DNA from 4 places in the Bacillus bruguierae genome. Region 1 is predicted to be linked to each of the others. Evidence: riboswitches for the same ligand, from Rfam matches in the RefSeq annotation. Region 1 holds a riboswitch; each other region holds the start of a gene.

Region 1 (3,786 bases):
CTGGTCATATTCACATATGCGCGAATTTACTTTAACAAAGATTGTCGCTAAAAATCCAAATTACATATCATCAATCCGGGCTAATTTGCAAAATCTAGATAATCTACAAATTACAGATGAAAATGACCATAATACAACGGTTCAGCAACTATTAGAAAAACATAAAACAGATGCTTTCATTGTTTTGCATGATGGAAAGCTTGTGTACGAACGGTACTTTCATGGATATAAAGAAAACGAACCACACGGTATGGCATCGGTAGCAAAAGTATTTACAGGGTTGCTCGTTAATACCCTCATTGAAGAAGGAAAGCTACAACCTAACGCAACTGCAGAAACTTATGTAAAAGAATTAAAAGGAACACCATTTGGAATAGCAACAATTCAACAACTATTAGATATGCAAGTTTCAGTAGAATATCCAACTCATGGTTTCAAACAAGCTGGATTAGAAAATCAAGATGCACAATTATATTTAGCAAGCAACATTCTTCCTCGCAGTAAAAACTATGATGGACCGGTAACAATTTATGACATGTTGCTAGAAGCAAATGAAACCGCTGCTCCAGGAGAAACATTTTCATATAATAATGGTTCTGCTGAAACACTCGCATGGATTATTCGTACTGTAACAGGAAAATCACTCGCAGATCTAATAAGCGAACGTATTTGGTCGCCGATTGGCGCAGAAGAAAATGCTTATTACGTTGTTGACGAAACAGGAGTGGAACAGGCAAGTGCAGGATTAAATACCACCGCTCGAGACATGGCAAGATTCGGGAAGATGATTATAGACAATGGCGTATATGACGGGAAACAAATTATTTCTTCTTCTATTATTGAAGAAATTAAGCATATACAAAAATACGAACTCCCAGTTGGTGATGGTGAGGGATATTCTTACCATAATCAATGGTGGATCTCCCATAACGAGCACGAAGCATTCGAAGTATTTGGCAGTTATGGACAAAGATTATATATCGATCCAACTGCACATATGGTTATCGTTCATTTTTCTTCCAATGCTAATCATAATGGAGAAATACACTCCGCATATGGAAATATGTATTTACAAATCGCGAATCACTTACAGAAAGAGCCCTCTAATTAAGTTAAAATTTTCAAAGTTTTTGTTACGAAAAGAGCTGTCTCATGACAGCTCTTTCTCTATAATTGAAATTACATATTTCCATTGTTCTTCTGAAAAACATAAAGGTTTTAACTGAAATACCATTGAACAGATCTCTTCTATATAATGAACATTTTCCTGTAAAAATTCCCATCGGAGCAACTTAGGTATATGCAAATCTGCAACTTGTTCACTTTGTTCTACTAAAATGTCTACCTCTCTCTTACAAATACCTCTTATAAGATACTCTTCTCGAACTTCTTGTTTGACTTTAGAAAATTGCTTGCTATTCTCCTTTATACCAAATAAACAATCAAGATAAGAACAAAACAAATCATCATCTCTTTTACATACATTCGCAATTTTGTAGATCAGTTCCCTATTTTTCATAATCTTATTACCTTTTTATATATCTTTTGCAGCCATTTCTCTCTTTTTTCTCGTTTACTATTTTTCACTTGTTTCAAAATTGCACCGTTGAAACTATAAGGCTTTGGATGTGCATATACAATTAATATGTTCATTGTAAACAACACCTTCCTTTAATTCCCTTTTGACTTTTTCTATACTCACATGCTATTCTAATACATGTCGAAGGGCAAGCCCCTTTTACAAAGCAACAGACACCTATTCGGCGATGGTGTCTTTTTTATTTGTTAGCCGAGAACGCCCATCTTTCGGGGCACATTTAATTTTTGAACACTACACACTCAGCACCATTTCCTTTTAAAAAGACTGCATAGCACAGTCTTTTTAACTACATAACACTTATCAAATAAAAGTAATTTTCAAACAAATATTACTATAAAAAAGGGAGAATAACTCCCTCTATATTATTTTACCGTGTAGTAAATACCTTTATCATCTATATATTTGTATGGCTCTGCTAAAGTAATTTTCCCATCCAACTTTAACTCATCTAGCAGTCGTAGTAAGTAAAATTGCTGCAGCATCTTCTTCGCAAATTTCCCTTTATGTTCAGTAGCGATATGTTGTTGAATATCCAATAATGTAATCGGCTCTTCCTTTTCTTCCATATATTTATAAATTGCATTACGTAGTGTAATATATTTTTCAAGCGTCATAGTCCACCTACTCCTTTCTTCTCGTTGCCCATCTTTCATTATCGGTTTTTTTACAATAAAAAAACCTCTTCGATAAGAAGAAGTAGATCATATCTCTTCCTTCTTATCTTTCAGAACAAAACTGTTCTGCTGGAATTAGCACCTGCATCGCGGTTGCTGGGTTTCATCGGGCCAGTCCCTCCACCTCTCTGGATAAGAAAATATTCACTTTATCTCTTACTATAATGAGTGTAATTCAAAAAGTCAATTCTTATAAGAATAATCAGGATTTATTTTTTAGAATGCTATGATATTTTCTTTCGTTTTGCTCATACTACAAATGTATACGCCCAAAGGAGGTGTGCACTCATGCAAAAAAATGCACGCGGTCACGTTCAAGATTCTTGTCAAGCTTTACACGAAGCAAAGAACTGTTTACAAAATGCCTTACAAACAGTAGAGAAATCAGATAATCGTCAACGGATTGAACAATCTTTGCAAGCTGTTCAACATGCACTGCAACAATGTGATAGTACAGCGGAAGTTTTGGCTCAGGAATAAAAAATCTACACCAAAAAAGTAAGCACGTATGAATCATGCTTACTTTTTAACTCATGAACTTACTATCAGCCCTTTAATTGAAATAATACTGTAGTAGCAATGAAAAAATAAACTGAATTGACGATTTCCCACACACCAACCTTTAAAATAGTTACTTTTTTACCATACAACACAATCGCACGAATGCAACTTGGAATAAACGCAATGACAAACCAAGGAGACACAATGAACGTACCAACTACAAGTACTAAATGATATCCCCATGAAATCCACCGATATATTGGATTTTTCTTTTCTCGAATCATCGTTTTCACATAGAACGTACTTCCCATAAAGTATAAAAATGAAACAAGTGCAATCAGCCATGCTGTTTCATCAATTGTTTTCATTGTGAAATAATAACTGATCATGCCACCAATACAAAAAACGATAATAGCACTAACGTCATTCAGTAATGCTCGTTCATTCTTTTGACGAGCAAAATAAATGTTTATAAAAAATAATGGAATCATATATATTGCAAAAAAGAGAATTCTCCACTCGTATGTAAGGGAAATTACACCGAACAAAATAGCAAGACTAAAATATATGAGCGCCCAGTGTAAATAGCGCTTTTGTCGCCTTTGTTTCATATACATTAGAAAGGGATATGTTGCTAAATAGACAAATAACCATGCTAAAAAAAGTGGTATGTGTTGCCATGTTGCTTTGCCAATGAAAGCACTCAGCAAAAACGGAATTAGAAGCATCGCCCATGCACCATGTTGCTTCGGAATTACTGGTTTTATCATATAAACACCTCAAAATCGAAAATGATTTTCAATATTCATTATATATAATTTCATTCTTCGACTTTTTATGAAAATGTGTCTATAATTGAACAATTCCAGTTACAACAACACACTGTAATCCTTTTACATCGTAAAAATTTTTCTTAAATCTTTTTATTCTCTAACTCCTTCTCCCATTCACTTAAATAAGGTACATACCCAAGCTCGTTTGGTTCATCAAATAATAGAGAAATGAATTCCA
Region 2 (3,786 bases), on a different contig from region 1:
TTATCAATTTCACGAAGAGCAATTTCAACCATTCTTGCATAAAACGGCGCTGCTCCAACAATTAATGCTGGCAGTGCAGCACTTGCTCCGAGAATTGTGTTAAGAAGAAACTTCGTAAATGGAATCAGTAAAATGATTAAAATAATAAACGGGATAGAACGAAAAATATTTACAAACGCGCCAATTACAACATTGACTGGTTTGTTCTCCCATAAATTATCTTTCCCTGTAAGAAACAGTAATAATCCAAGAATAAGCCCCAATACAAATGTTGCCAGTGTGGCAATTACCGTCATATATAGCGTTTCTCCGGTAGCTTCTAGCATTGTATCCCAATCGACATTTTGAAGCAGATTATCCATGTGCAATCACCTCCAGCTCGACTTGCTCTTGTTGAATCGTTGCAATTGCTTTTGCAATCACATCTTCGTCGCCATTTAAGTGGACAATTAAGCTTCCATACGCCCCGTTTGTCGTTTGCGCAATATTCCCTTGCAGAATGCTCACTTCCACTCCATCTTGCTTCATTAAATCCTGTAAAACTGGTCTTTCTACTGCTTCACCAATAAACTGCAGCTTCACGACCTTTCCTTCCGGGTATTTCTCTGCTAAATGCTCAATTGCCTCATCTGCATCTTCAGAATCTGTTATTTGCTTAACGAAACGCTTTGTAATGTCTTGCTGCGGATTACGAAATACATCTAACACGCTGCCGCTTTCAACAATCTTTCCTTTTTCCATAACAGCAACGCGATTACAAATTTTTTGAATGACATGCATTTCATGTGTAATGAGTACAATCGTTAACCCAAGACGTTTATTAATATCGAGAAGCAAATCTAAAATTTGATCTGTCGTTTCTGGATCTAATGCGGACGTTGCTTCATCGCACAATAATACTTTCGGATTATTCGCTAACGCTCTCGCAATACCGACGCGCTGCTTTTGTCCACCACTTAGCTGAGATGGATACGCATCGCCTCGTCCTTCTAAACCAACAAGACGAATTAATTCATCTACGCGCTGACTTCGTTTCTCTTTTGTCACTCCAGCAATTTCAAGCGGGAAAGCAATATTTTCACGAACAGTTCGTGACCAAAGTAAGTTGAAGTGCTGAAAAATCATTCCGATTTCTTGACGTGCTTCGCGAAGTTCCTTACCTGTAATTGCTGAAATTACACGCTCTCCAATCGTAATCTTTCCAGACGTTGGTTTCTCCAATTGATTAAACAAGCGAATTAACGAACTCTTTCCGGCGCCGCTATAGCCGATAACCCCGAAAATCTCGCCTTTTTCTATTTGTAAATTCGCATCATCCACAGCAGTAACATCACCGTGTTTGGAGCGATATATTTTCTTTACATTTTCTAAAATGATCATCGATGTCACCCCTTTTTAATTAAAAAGCGTAAGCGGCTTGCCCAGCTCTGACTGGCTAAGGTTCTCTCGCACAAAAAATGCTTTTTATCTTTTCGTGCGGGAGGTTCTTAGACGCGAAGAGCTAGCCGCTGAAGCTGGATTATAAAAGCGTAAGCGGCTCTCCGCTATAGCCATAAAAACATCTTGTTGTTCGAGTGTCCTTCTACATCGAAACAACAAAAAAACCTTTCTGCTTTAAAAATGAGCAGAAAGGTTTATATACATAAATTACTATTATCCTTTCCTCTCATCTCTCAAAGCATTCGCTTTGCAGGAATTGGCACCATTTCAACATAAGTTGACGGTTGCCGGGTTTCACAGGGCACAGTCCCTCCACCTCTCTTGATAAGAGAAAATCAGATATAAAATTCGTCTGATTTTATCGTTATGAAGTTTTCGTTATTTTATGTTTTGAATTGTATCAACGCATGAAATAGATGTCAACAGAAATTTTAGCGAAAAATAAACTTTCTGAAAGTTAAGCGCCAACTCGTAGCGGTTTACAAATATGAAATACAGATTCTAATAATAACATCGTTCGATAAGTCCCTTTATATGTAATCGCATTTCGGCGCAATAGCGACTGCAAGCGAACTTGACCTGTAATCAACAACCGCAAATCTATTTCTTGAGAACAAACAAGCCCTTCTGTTCCCACCACGCCATTTATAATTTCAATTTTCTCTCTTGAAATATTCAATGAATAACATTCATCTTGGAAAGTAAAACAAACAACCTTTTCGAATTGTGGTAATAGTGGTTCTAAGTGATATTGCGTATTGGCATATGTTACAAATGATTGAAGCAGTGAATACAATTTCATCTTCATCACACTCCCCATATCACGTTTTACATATTACCATTCCATTTCTATAACACGCTCTCCTGTGTCATTCTCTCGACAAAAGCTGTATGAAAAATCATTTGTTTCTTACTATTTCCCAAGAAATATGTCGAGGCGGCAAAATTTTTGCCGCCTATTGTAATTCCATATATAAATATTCCACAGATTGAAATGCATATATTTTCTTTACAAGTTGATTCTTCTCAAATATAAGTAAACACGGAACACTTTCAATTTCATACTCCCGTGCAAAATGCGGTGCATAATTTACATTCAGCATCCCAATTTCTAAATGAGGCAACGCTGCTTCAACAACCGTTAACATTTTTTTAGCTAACTGACACGTACCGCACATTGGCGTATATACGTATAACACCGTTTTATCTTGATCTCTAACTGCAACTACTGCTTCATGTCCTGTCCAATCGATCATTGTACCCTTCCTTACCGTAAAAATTCTGTATAGACGTCAATGTCAGCTCCCCATAAAACGTTCGCTAAATGAGACGATGGTGCAGTCGCAACCTCTCGATACGAACGATCAATGTAAATATGTTCAGCCCGTGGAAATTCGCGACGAAACTGTTTGCGTAATTTCTCTCCTGCATCATCTGCGTCCACAAGAACATACACTTCTTTATCGTACAGCTGGTCAATGAGTTCATCCATTTTCGACAAACCAATTGTACCATTTGTACAAACAATTTCCACCGGTTCTCTAATAATCGCTTCGATCTTTCTCTTATCTGACTTACCTTCAACAATAATTACTTTGTCCACATAGACCACTTGGCATCACCCGATCACCATATACTATGATACAACCTTCCCTTTAGTATATTCAATATTTCAATGTTGTTTCCTGTTTATTTTTGTGAAGAAAAGCGGAAGGGGCTTGGTCAGAACAGGAGGGTGTTGGAGCTCCTGACATAGAGGCGCTTTTTGCCTCGGAGGAAGAAGCGCAGCCACCGAACATTCTAGCCACTCTAGACAATGATTAAAAGCGGAAGCGGCTCGCTCAGAAACATATCTAAGACAATCTCCATTCCTATCATCTCTAAGTAGAAAAAATTCTATGTTCTATATACATCCATTTTAATTTCCCAATATCTAAGTCGCTGCTATGTAGAACAAAGATAACCTATACTCACTTTCTCCCTTTGGTTTAACCCTTGCATGTGGCAGGAAAAGGGCCTGATCGCTTCTGCACATAGCCAGATGCTCTCGCCCACCTAAAAAGACAGGTTTTTTTGTTGGTTTTTCAATTGGCATTTCGTATAATACAAATCAACTAAAAAAGGACAGCTCATAGCTGTCCTTTACAAATTAGTCTTGATTAATCATTTCTTCGTATTGCTCTGCAGTTAATAAGTTATCCACTTGACCTGCATCTTCAAGCTCAACTTTAATCATCCATGCACCTTCGTATGGAGATTCGTTAACAAGCTCTGGCTTGTCATTTAATTCTTCGTTTACTGCTACAACTTTTCCTGCTACAGGTGCGTATAATTCAGAAACTGTTT
Region 3 (3,786 bases), on a different contig from region 1:
GCCGCTGGAAATACCGCTAAAAAGACACGGTTATTTGGATAGTAGTTTTCAAGAAGTACTTCGTAACTTTCCATGCGAACATCAGCTGGAATATCATCTGACTTCGTTTCACCAACGAGCGGATTTAAAAATAAGCCATCAACTATTTCAAGAGCTGCTTTTTGAATATATTCATGTGCCCGATGAACCGGATTTCTTGTCTGAAAGCCAACGATTGTTTTCCAGCCACGCCGTTGAAACTCTGCTCGCGTTTCACTTGGATCTAAATAATAAGCGGCAAATTTTTCTTTTTCAATTCGTTTCACAAGCGTAATTGGCCCTCCTACATATACATTAGGACGATCATATAATTTCTTAACACCCGGATGTTTGTCTTCTACCGTTTTATAGACAAGGAATGCCTCTTTTTCTTTGTTAGGCGTGTACATCTCTTCAACTTGAATCACACCATAAGTCACCCCATCTTTTACGAGCCTAACTTCTTCTCCTTCTTGTAATTCTTTCGCTTTTTCTTCTGTTATAGGCAATGTAATTGGAATACTCCATACCTCTCCATCTGTTAATCTCATTTCCTCCACTACTGACACATAGTCACTTTCCCCTAAAAAACCAGTAAGCGGGCTATATCCACCGGTAGCAATAAGTTCTAAATCACTTAATGCAATTGTGTCTAACTCAATTTCCTTTACAATATGTGCAGTTTCATATGTTGTATCAATTCGATTCACCAATGTTTTTGTTTCACTCATTCTCTTCTTCTCCCTTTTTATCAGCCTTTATTGATAATGAAGACCACATTCCGTTTTTGTCTTTCCAACCCACCGTCCATCTCTCAAATCGCCGCCTTCTTGCACCTGTACTGTGCATGTTTCACATCCGATGCTTGGATACCCAATATCATGAAGTGGATTGTATGGTAAATTATGCTTGTATACGTAACGCCACACTTCTTTCCAAGTCCAATGAATAAGTGGACAAATTTTAACAGATTGAAAACGATGATCTTGATTAACAAACTGCGTATTTTTTCGCGTTTCAGACTGCTCTCTTCTCAAACCAGATATCCATGCTTTCCTACCTGTTAGCACTTCTTCTAACGGCTTAATCTTTCTTAATTGACAACAAAGGTTTGGGTTATGTTCCCATAATTTATCGCCATGCTCTTTTGCCTGTTCTTCAAGTGTAAGTTTTGGTTGCTTTTCAATAATATTCAACTTAGGAAATCGTTCTCGTACTTTTTTAATTAAATCGTACGTTTCTTGAAAATGAACATTTGTATCTAAAAATACAACCTTTGCAGATGGATTTACTTGGTTAATTAAATGCAATAATACCATTCCTTCTATCCCAAAGCTGCATGCATACACAATATCCTGCCTATAATGTTCATAGGCCCAGCGCACCGCTGCTAAAGCACCTTTCGTTTCATCATCTTCTGAAAATGAAACAAAATGATCTTTCCATGTTTCATACGTTAACATCGCCCTACCTCCTTCATAAAGTGAAACTTTAATCAGTGGGGATTTTGTTCATCCCCCACTGATTATTAGTTGAACCAATCGGGCTTTTACGGGCAGTTTATCTCCCACCTAACTTCTTAAGAAAAGCGGAAGTGGCTCGTTCAGAATGTGAGGGGGATGGAGCTTCTGACGTAGAGGGTTTTTTTACCTCGTAGGAAGAAGCGAAGCCACCGAACATTCTAGCCACTGGAGCTGGACAATACTTTCGCTGAATTTTGAGGTGGGAGTATTACTGCCCACGAATAGCGGGATAAAACTCATACAAAAAGGCGGCCTTAATCTAATAAAAATAGATTAAAGCCGCCTCTAGTTTTTCTAGTCAGCATGCTTATTTCAAACGTACTTTTTCACTTTTTTCAAGCTGAATCACTTTACCATCTTGTACAACAATTGTAATTGAACCATATTTCATATCAGTAAGCATCGCTTGAATCTTACTTGCTACTTCTTCAAATTGTCCGCGTATCCCCACGAACAGCCCCCCTTTTTTTTCATAAAAAAAACCTTTCCCATTTCGAAAAGACTGTTCCGGTAACGTATCTACCTTATCTTCCAAAATGGATTCCATTTTGCTGGAAGTAGCACCTTACTTTTATAAAGTAGGTTGCCGGGCTTCTTTGGGCCAGTTCCCTCCGCCGCTCTTGATAAGAATGTAATTATATCCGTATTTTATCACAATTCTGAATTTTTTCAATCCTAGTTTTCCGATAAAATTTATATTTTTTAAAAGAAGAAGGAGTTATTCACCTAAAAACTCCTTCTTCAACTAAACAAGAACGTATTTATCCCGCTATTCGTGGGCAGTAAGATCCCCAGCCTCAAGATTGAGGGAGCCACTTCCGCTTTTCTAAAGAAGATAGGTGAGGGATCACTGCTGGCATGTGCAAGGTTGGGTAGGCTTTCCATCAGTGGGGGATGCCCCCCCACACTGATGGAAGTTTCACTTTACACAAATTCCTTTACACGTATGCGATCGTTCCCGATAATATTTTCATACGATTCCCTCTCAACAACAACATGAGATTTTCCATTTTCCGCAAACACAACTGCTGGTCGACGGATCCGATTGTAATTATTCGCCATCGAATAACCATATGCCCCTGTACAAGAGATAGCCAAGAGATCACAAGAAACAACTTTAGGGAGCGCTACATCCCAAATGAGCATATCCCCGCTTTCACAACACTTCCCTGCGATTGAAACAACCTCTTCGGCAGATTCATTCGCTCGGTTTGCTAGCAATGCTTCGTAACGAGCTCCGTAAAGTGCTGGTCGAAGGTTATCTGTCATTCCTCCATCAACTGATACATATTTACGAATGCCTGGAATATCTTTAATCGCTCCCACTGTGTACAAAGTTGTTCCTGCATCACCAACAATACTACGACCTGGTTCTACCCAAATTTCTGGAAGTGGATATCCACATGCTATAAACTGCTCGCGCACCGCATCTGTCACAGCTTGCACATATTCACCAAGAGCAAGCGGTGTATCTCCTTCCGTATAACGAATTCCAAAACCACCGCCTACATTTAATACAGAAGCTACGTAATCCATTTCTTTTCTCACTACTTCTAAAAATTTGTGAAGCACTTCAATTGCACGAACAAATCCTGCTGTCTCAAAAATTTGCGATCCAATATGAGAATGAATTCCCAGCACATGGTAATTTGATTTTTCTAATGCACGTTTCATTGCTTGTAATGCATGCCCCGTTGAAATACCAAAGCCAAACTTGGAATCATCTTGACCTGTTGTAATATATTCATGGGTATGCGCTTCTACTCCTGGAGTCACACGAAGCAGAACGCTTGCAACTTTCCCGTATTCTTCTGCCAAATCATGCAATACTTCTAGTTCCAAAAAATTGTCTACAACGAAACATCCGATGTTAGCTTCTAGTGCCATTCTCATCTCTTCTTCTGTTTTATTATTACCATGGAAATGGATACGATCAGCTGGAAATCCTGCTTGCAGCGCTGTATATAACTCTCCGCTAGACACAACATCAAGCGACATATTTTCTTCAGCAGCTAATCGGCACATTTCCATGCACAAGAACGCTTTGCTCGCATATGCTACTTGATAAGAGAACCCACTTTCTTTAAAAGCATGATGGAATGCACGACATTTCTCACGAATCGCTGCTTCATCATATACATAAAGAGGTGTTCCATATGTTTTTGCAAGTTCAGTAGCATCGCATCCTCCAATTTCTAAGTGCCCTTGCTCGTTAATGTGGCTTGTGCCGTGTAAATACATGTGA
Region 4 (3,786 bases), on a different contig from region 1:
TTACCGCAAGCAGTTGGTATGTTTGTTGGAGCAGTTATACTGACATTTAAGCATAAGCCATTTAACAAATATGCAATTCGTAATATCGTATCTGGTCTACTTTGGGGAACAGGAAACTTATTCTTACTTCTTTCCTTACCACGAGTTGGCGTTGCAACAAGCTTCTCATTATCTCAAACAGGGATTGTCATCTCAACGTTTGGTGCAATTGTCTTCTTAGGTGAAAAGAAAACAAAACGTCAAATGGTATTTATCGCGCTTGGTAGTGCTTTAATTATTGGCGGGGCTGTTCTACTTGGTTTGGCAAAAGCTTAATGATATATCCTAGTTTCGGAAATGCTATTTTCTGAAACTAGGATTTTTTTGTATACAAGCCTTTTCTTTTTACAATTCTCTTTTATCAATGTTATCGTTTTAGCAATACATTTCCTACAGGAAGGATCAAAAAATATGCAAAAGAAACAAAGAGTGCTGTTTATTGGTGCAGGTCGTATGGCTGAAGCCCTTTTTGCCGGGCTTCTTCATACAAGTAAAGAACACATTGCTGAGATTGTCGTATCCAATCAACGAAATCAAGAAAGGCTTACAGAGTTACATGAAAAGTATGCTGTTTCTACAACAACAGATTGGAAACAATATGCGGCAGATGTTGATGTTATCGTCTTAGCAATGCCTCCAGAAGCACATGAACAACTGTTAACTGAACTCTCTCCACTTGTCAGCAATCAGTTTATTGTAACAGTTGCAGCTGGTATTGGACCTTCTTATTTAGAATCAAAGCTTCCTAAAGGTGCTGCCGTTGCTTGGATTATGCCAAATACAGCTGCTACAATCGGGAAATCCATTTCTTTATACACAGCAGGCTCTTTTGTAAGCAAAGGACATCTTGAAATTTTGCAAATGCTCGTAAAAGGTATTGGAGACGCACAATTATGTACAGAAGAAGAAATTCATCAACTAACAGCTGTCACAGGAAGCGCCCCTGCCTTTCTCTACTATTTTGCCGAGAGCTTAATTGAAGCAACAAAACGGTATGGTATCGATGAGATAACTGCAAAGCATCTCGTAATTAAAATGATTACGGGGTCTGCTTCTATGCTAGAAAGTGAAAACAATCCTGCTATGCTTCGTGAACAAGTGACAACACCCGGTGGCGCAACTGCAGCAGGTTTGAAAGTATTATATGAAAATAATTTTATGAACATGATACAAGAGGCAATTGAAGCAACAAATAAAAAAGCTAGTGGAAAAACAATTCAATTGTAAAACAAGACTGAGGCTAACTCAGATCATTTTAATTTTTCGACATATAAGTCGCTGCTATGCAAAATACAACATGAGCTGTACTCGCTTGCTCCCTTTATTTTAAACCTGGCATGTGGCAGGAAAAGGCCCTAACCGCTTCTATACACGGCCAGACGCTCTTGTCCACCCCTAAAAAGAAATAGGTTTTTATGTCGTTTTTTTACTTGGATATATATATAAGGTCATCAAGCAAATGTTTGATGACCTTCCGTTCTGATTAAACTTAAAATTCAAAATATTAATATTCTAATTGACAGTTCTTTTATCTCAGTGCTAATATTTTGAATAATCAAAGCAACACAAAATTTAATACTTATTTATTATGTTTACTCATTGTATCCAGAGAGGTGGAGGGACTGGCCCTGTGAAACCTCGGCAACAGGTTCGCTTGCGAATACTGTGCCACTTCCTGCAAGCAGTTAGCTTGAAAGATAGAATGAGGGACTTTGTTTATAAATGTGCGCACATTTATAACATTTAAATCCCTCTTTTTCTATACGAAAAGAGGGATTTTTTATTTCCCTCATAATTGTTGGCCAACAAAACATGAAAACAAAGTAGACAAACAATTTAGGGAGGAACAAAACATGAAAAAGAAATTTTTACCTGCTGTCGTATCTGTTTTAGGAGCAAGCTTATTATTAACAGGATGCGGTAGCTATAATAAAGATAACGCGAACGATGTAAAAGCAAAAGATAAAGCACCTGATAAACAAGTACTTAACTTAGCATCTCCTACTGAAATTCGTACGATGGATACGGCACGTGCAACAGATACCGATTCTGGGCAAGTGATGAGAAACGTATTTGAAGGCTTATATAACCTTGGAGAAGGAAACAAACCTGTTCCTGGTGTCGCGAAATCGCATGATGTTAATGCAGATAAAACAAAATATACGTTTCATTTACGAGATTCAAAATGGTCCAATGGAACACCTGTTACAGCGAAAGACTTCGTATTCGCTTGGCAACGTGCTGTTGATCCTGCAACAGCTTCTGAATATGCTTTCTTATTCTTTGACATAAAAAATGCGCAAAAGATTAACAATAAAGAGCTTTCGCTTGATCAACTAGGTGTAAAAGCAATTGATGATAAAACATTGGAAGTAGAGTTAGACCGCCCTGTGCCTTACTTTATTAGCTTAACAGCGTTCCCAACATTCCTGCCTGTTAACGAAGAATTCTTTAAATCACAAGGCAAGAAGTACGCTTTAGAGTCTAACGCATTAATTTATAATGGGGCCTTTACATTAGAAAATTGGAAACATGAACAAAGCTTCCAATTTAAGAAAAATCCAAACTATTGGGATAAAGATGTTGTAAAATTAGAAGAAATTAATTTTAATATCGTGAAAGAGAAATCAACAGAGGTAAACCTATACGAATCTAAACAACTTGACCGTGTTGTTTTAACATCTGATTTAGTTGATAAATACCGTAAAGATTCTAATTTTAAAGAACGACCAGCTGTCGGCGTACAATTTTTACGCATGAACCAACAAAATAAAGTACTACAAAACATTAATGCTCGCCAAGCTATTGATAAAACAATCGATAAAAAAGCTTTTGTAAATGTTCTATTGAATGATGGCTCTCTTCCTGCCTACTCGCTTATTCCAAAAAACTTTGCAAAAGGACCGAACGGAAAAGACTTCCGCGCTGAAAATGGTGACTTAACAAAAGAAAGTCCAAAAGAGGCTCAAAAATTATGGAAAAAAGCAAAACAAGAACTTGGACCAGATAAAATTACACTAGAACTTTTAACAAGCGATACGGATTTATCAAAGAAAACAGGAGCGTATTTAAAAGAGCAACTTGAGAAAAACTTAGAAGGATTAACAGTTACATTAAAACCACAGCCTCGTAAGCAACAAGTAACTTTATTATTACAAGGCAATTATGAAATTGGTATCGATGGCTGGAGTCCAGACTTTGCTGATCCAATTACATTCTTAGAATTGTTCACAACCGGTAATCCATACAACTTAGATCATTACTCTAATAAGGAATTTGATGATTTAATCAAAAAAGTAAAAACAGATCTCGCTGGTAATGAAAAAGCACGCTGGGAAGCTTTAAAACAAACAGAAAAAATCTTATTTAAAGATGCGGTAATCTCACCTCTATATCAAAACGGAAAATCTTATTTACAGCGCTCTTATGTAAAAGGTGTCGTTGAGGTTGATTTTGCAGGTCCATTAAACTTTAAATGGGCAAGAATTGAAAAGTAATATACAAAAGGTATCCCTTTCAAAGGATACCTTTTTCTTTATGCTTCATTCCCTTTTATTACAGTTTGATTTTTCTTCAATGAGATAGATATTTTATATCCGATTACAGCAATTATTTGAGTCACCGCAATAATCATGCATAAAAACATGATATTTTTTGTTAGATTCTCTCCTCCAAATATAATTGTATAATATCCATCTGCTGCATATGTGGCAGGAAGTAAATTTCCAATTGTTTGATACGTATGTG

Evidence for each region. Region 1 has a riboswitch for S-adenosylmethionine ahead of WAZ07_RS14610 (hypothetical protein). Riboswitches for the same ligand answer to the same signal wherever they lie in the genome.
Region 2: linked by a shared signal. The riboswitch ahead of WAZ07_RS08475 (methionine ABC transporter ATP-binding protein) and the one ahead of WAZ07_RS14610 (hypothetical protein) in region 1 are both predicted to bind S-adenosylmethionine.
Region 3: linked by a shared signal. The riboswitch ahead of WAZ07_RS04985 (YezD family protein) and the one ahead of WAZ07_RS14610 (hypothetical protein) in region 1 are both predicted to bind S-adenosylmethionine.
Region 4: linked by a shared signal. The riboswitch ahead of WAZ07_RS20405 (peptide ABC transporter substrate-binding protein) and the one ahead of WAZ07_RS14610 (hypothetical protein) in region 1 are both predicted to bind S-adenosylmethionine.

Annotation. Positions count from the first base shown of each region.
Region 1 covers NZ_JBAWSX010000008.1:80,266-84,051, forward strand. Annotated here, with positions in the region: gene WAZ07_RS14595 (serine hydrolase domain-containing protein) at 1-1,111, shown strand, start outside; gene WAZ07_RS14600 (group-specific protein) at 1,151-1,519, opposite strand; gene WAZ07_RS14605 (hypothetical protein) at 1,516-1,653, opposite strand; gene WAZ07_RS14610 (hypothetical protein) at 1,963-2,214, opposite strand; SAM riboswitch class I at 2,315-2,413, opposite strand; gene WAZ07_RS14615 (hypothetical protein) at 2,563-2,754, shown strand; gene WAZ07_RS14620 (YwiC-like family protein) at 2,820-3,542, opposite strand; gene WAZ07_RS14625 (VOC family protein) at 3,689-3,786, opposite strand, start outside.
Region 2 covers NZ_JBAWSX010000003.1:362,344-366,129, reverse strand. Annotated here, with positions in the region: gene WAZ07_RS08480 (methionine ABC transporter permease) at 1-362, opposite strand, end outside; gene WAZ07_RS08475 (methionine ABC transporter ATP-binding protein) at 355-1,380, opposite strand; SAM riboswitch class I at 1,664-1,771, opposite strand; gene WAZ07_RS08470 (hypothetical protein) at 1,898-2,242, opposite strand; gene WAZ07_RS08465 (thioredoxin family protein) at 2,397-2,696, opposite strand; gene WAZ07_RS08460 (toprim domain-containing protein) at 2,708-3,052, opposite strand; gene gcvH (glycine cleavage system protein GcvH) at 3,590-3,786, opposite strand, start outside.
Region 3 covers NZ_JBAWSX010000002.1:162,058-165,843, reverse strand. Annotated here, with positions in the region: gene sat (sulfate adenylyltransferase) at 1-749, opposite strand, end outside; gene WAZ07_RS04990 (phosphoadenylyl-sulfate reductase) at 777-1,481, opposite strand; gene WAZ07_RS04985 (YezD family protein) at 1,849-1,992, opposite strand; SAM riboswitch class I at 2,063-2,171, opposite strand; gene lysA (diaminopimelate decarboxylase) at 2,466-3,782, opposite strand.
Region 4 covers NZ_JBAWSX010000015.1:57,719-61,504, reverse strand. Annotated here, with positions in the region: gene WAZ07_RS20415 (GRP family sugar transporter) at 1-315, shown strand, start outside; gene proC (pyrroline-5-carboxylate reductase) at 451-1,266, shown strand; SAM riboswitch class I at 1,638-1,743, shown strand; gene WAZ07_RS20405 (peptide ABC transporter substrate-binding protein) at 1,893-3,536, shown strand; gene WAZ07_RS20400 (YhgE/Pip domain-containing protein) at 3,575-3,786, opposite strand, start outside.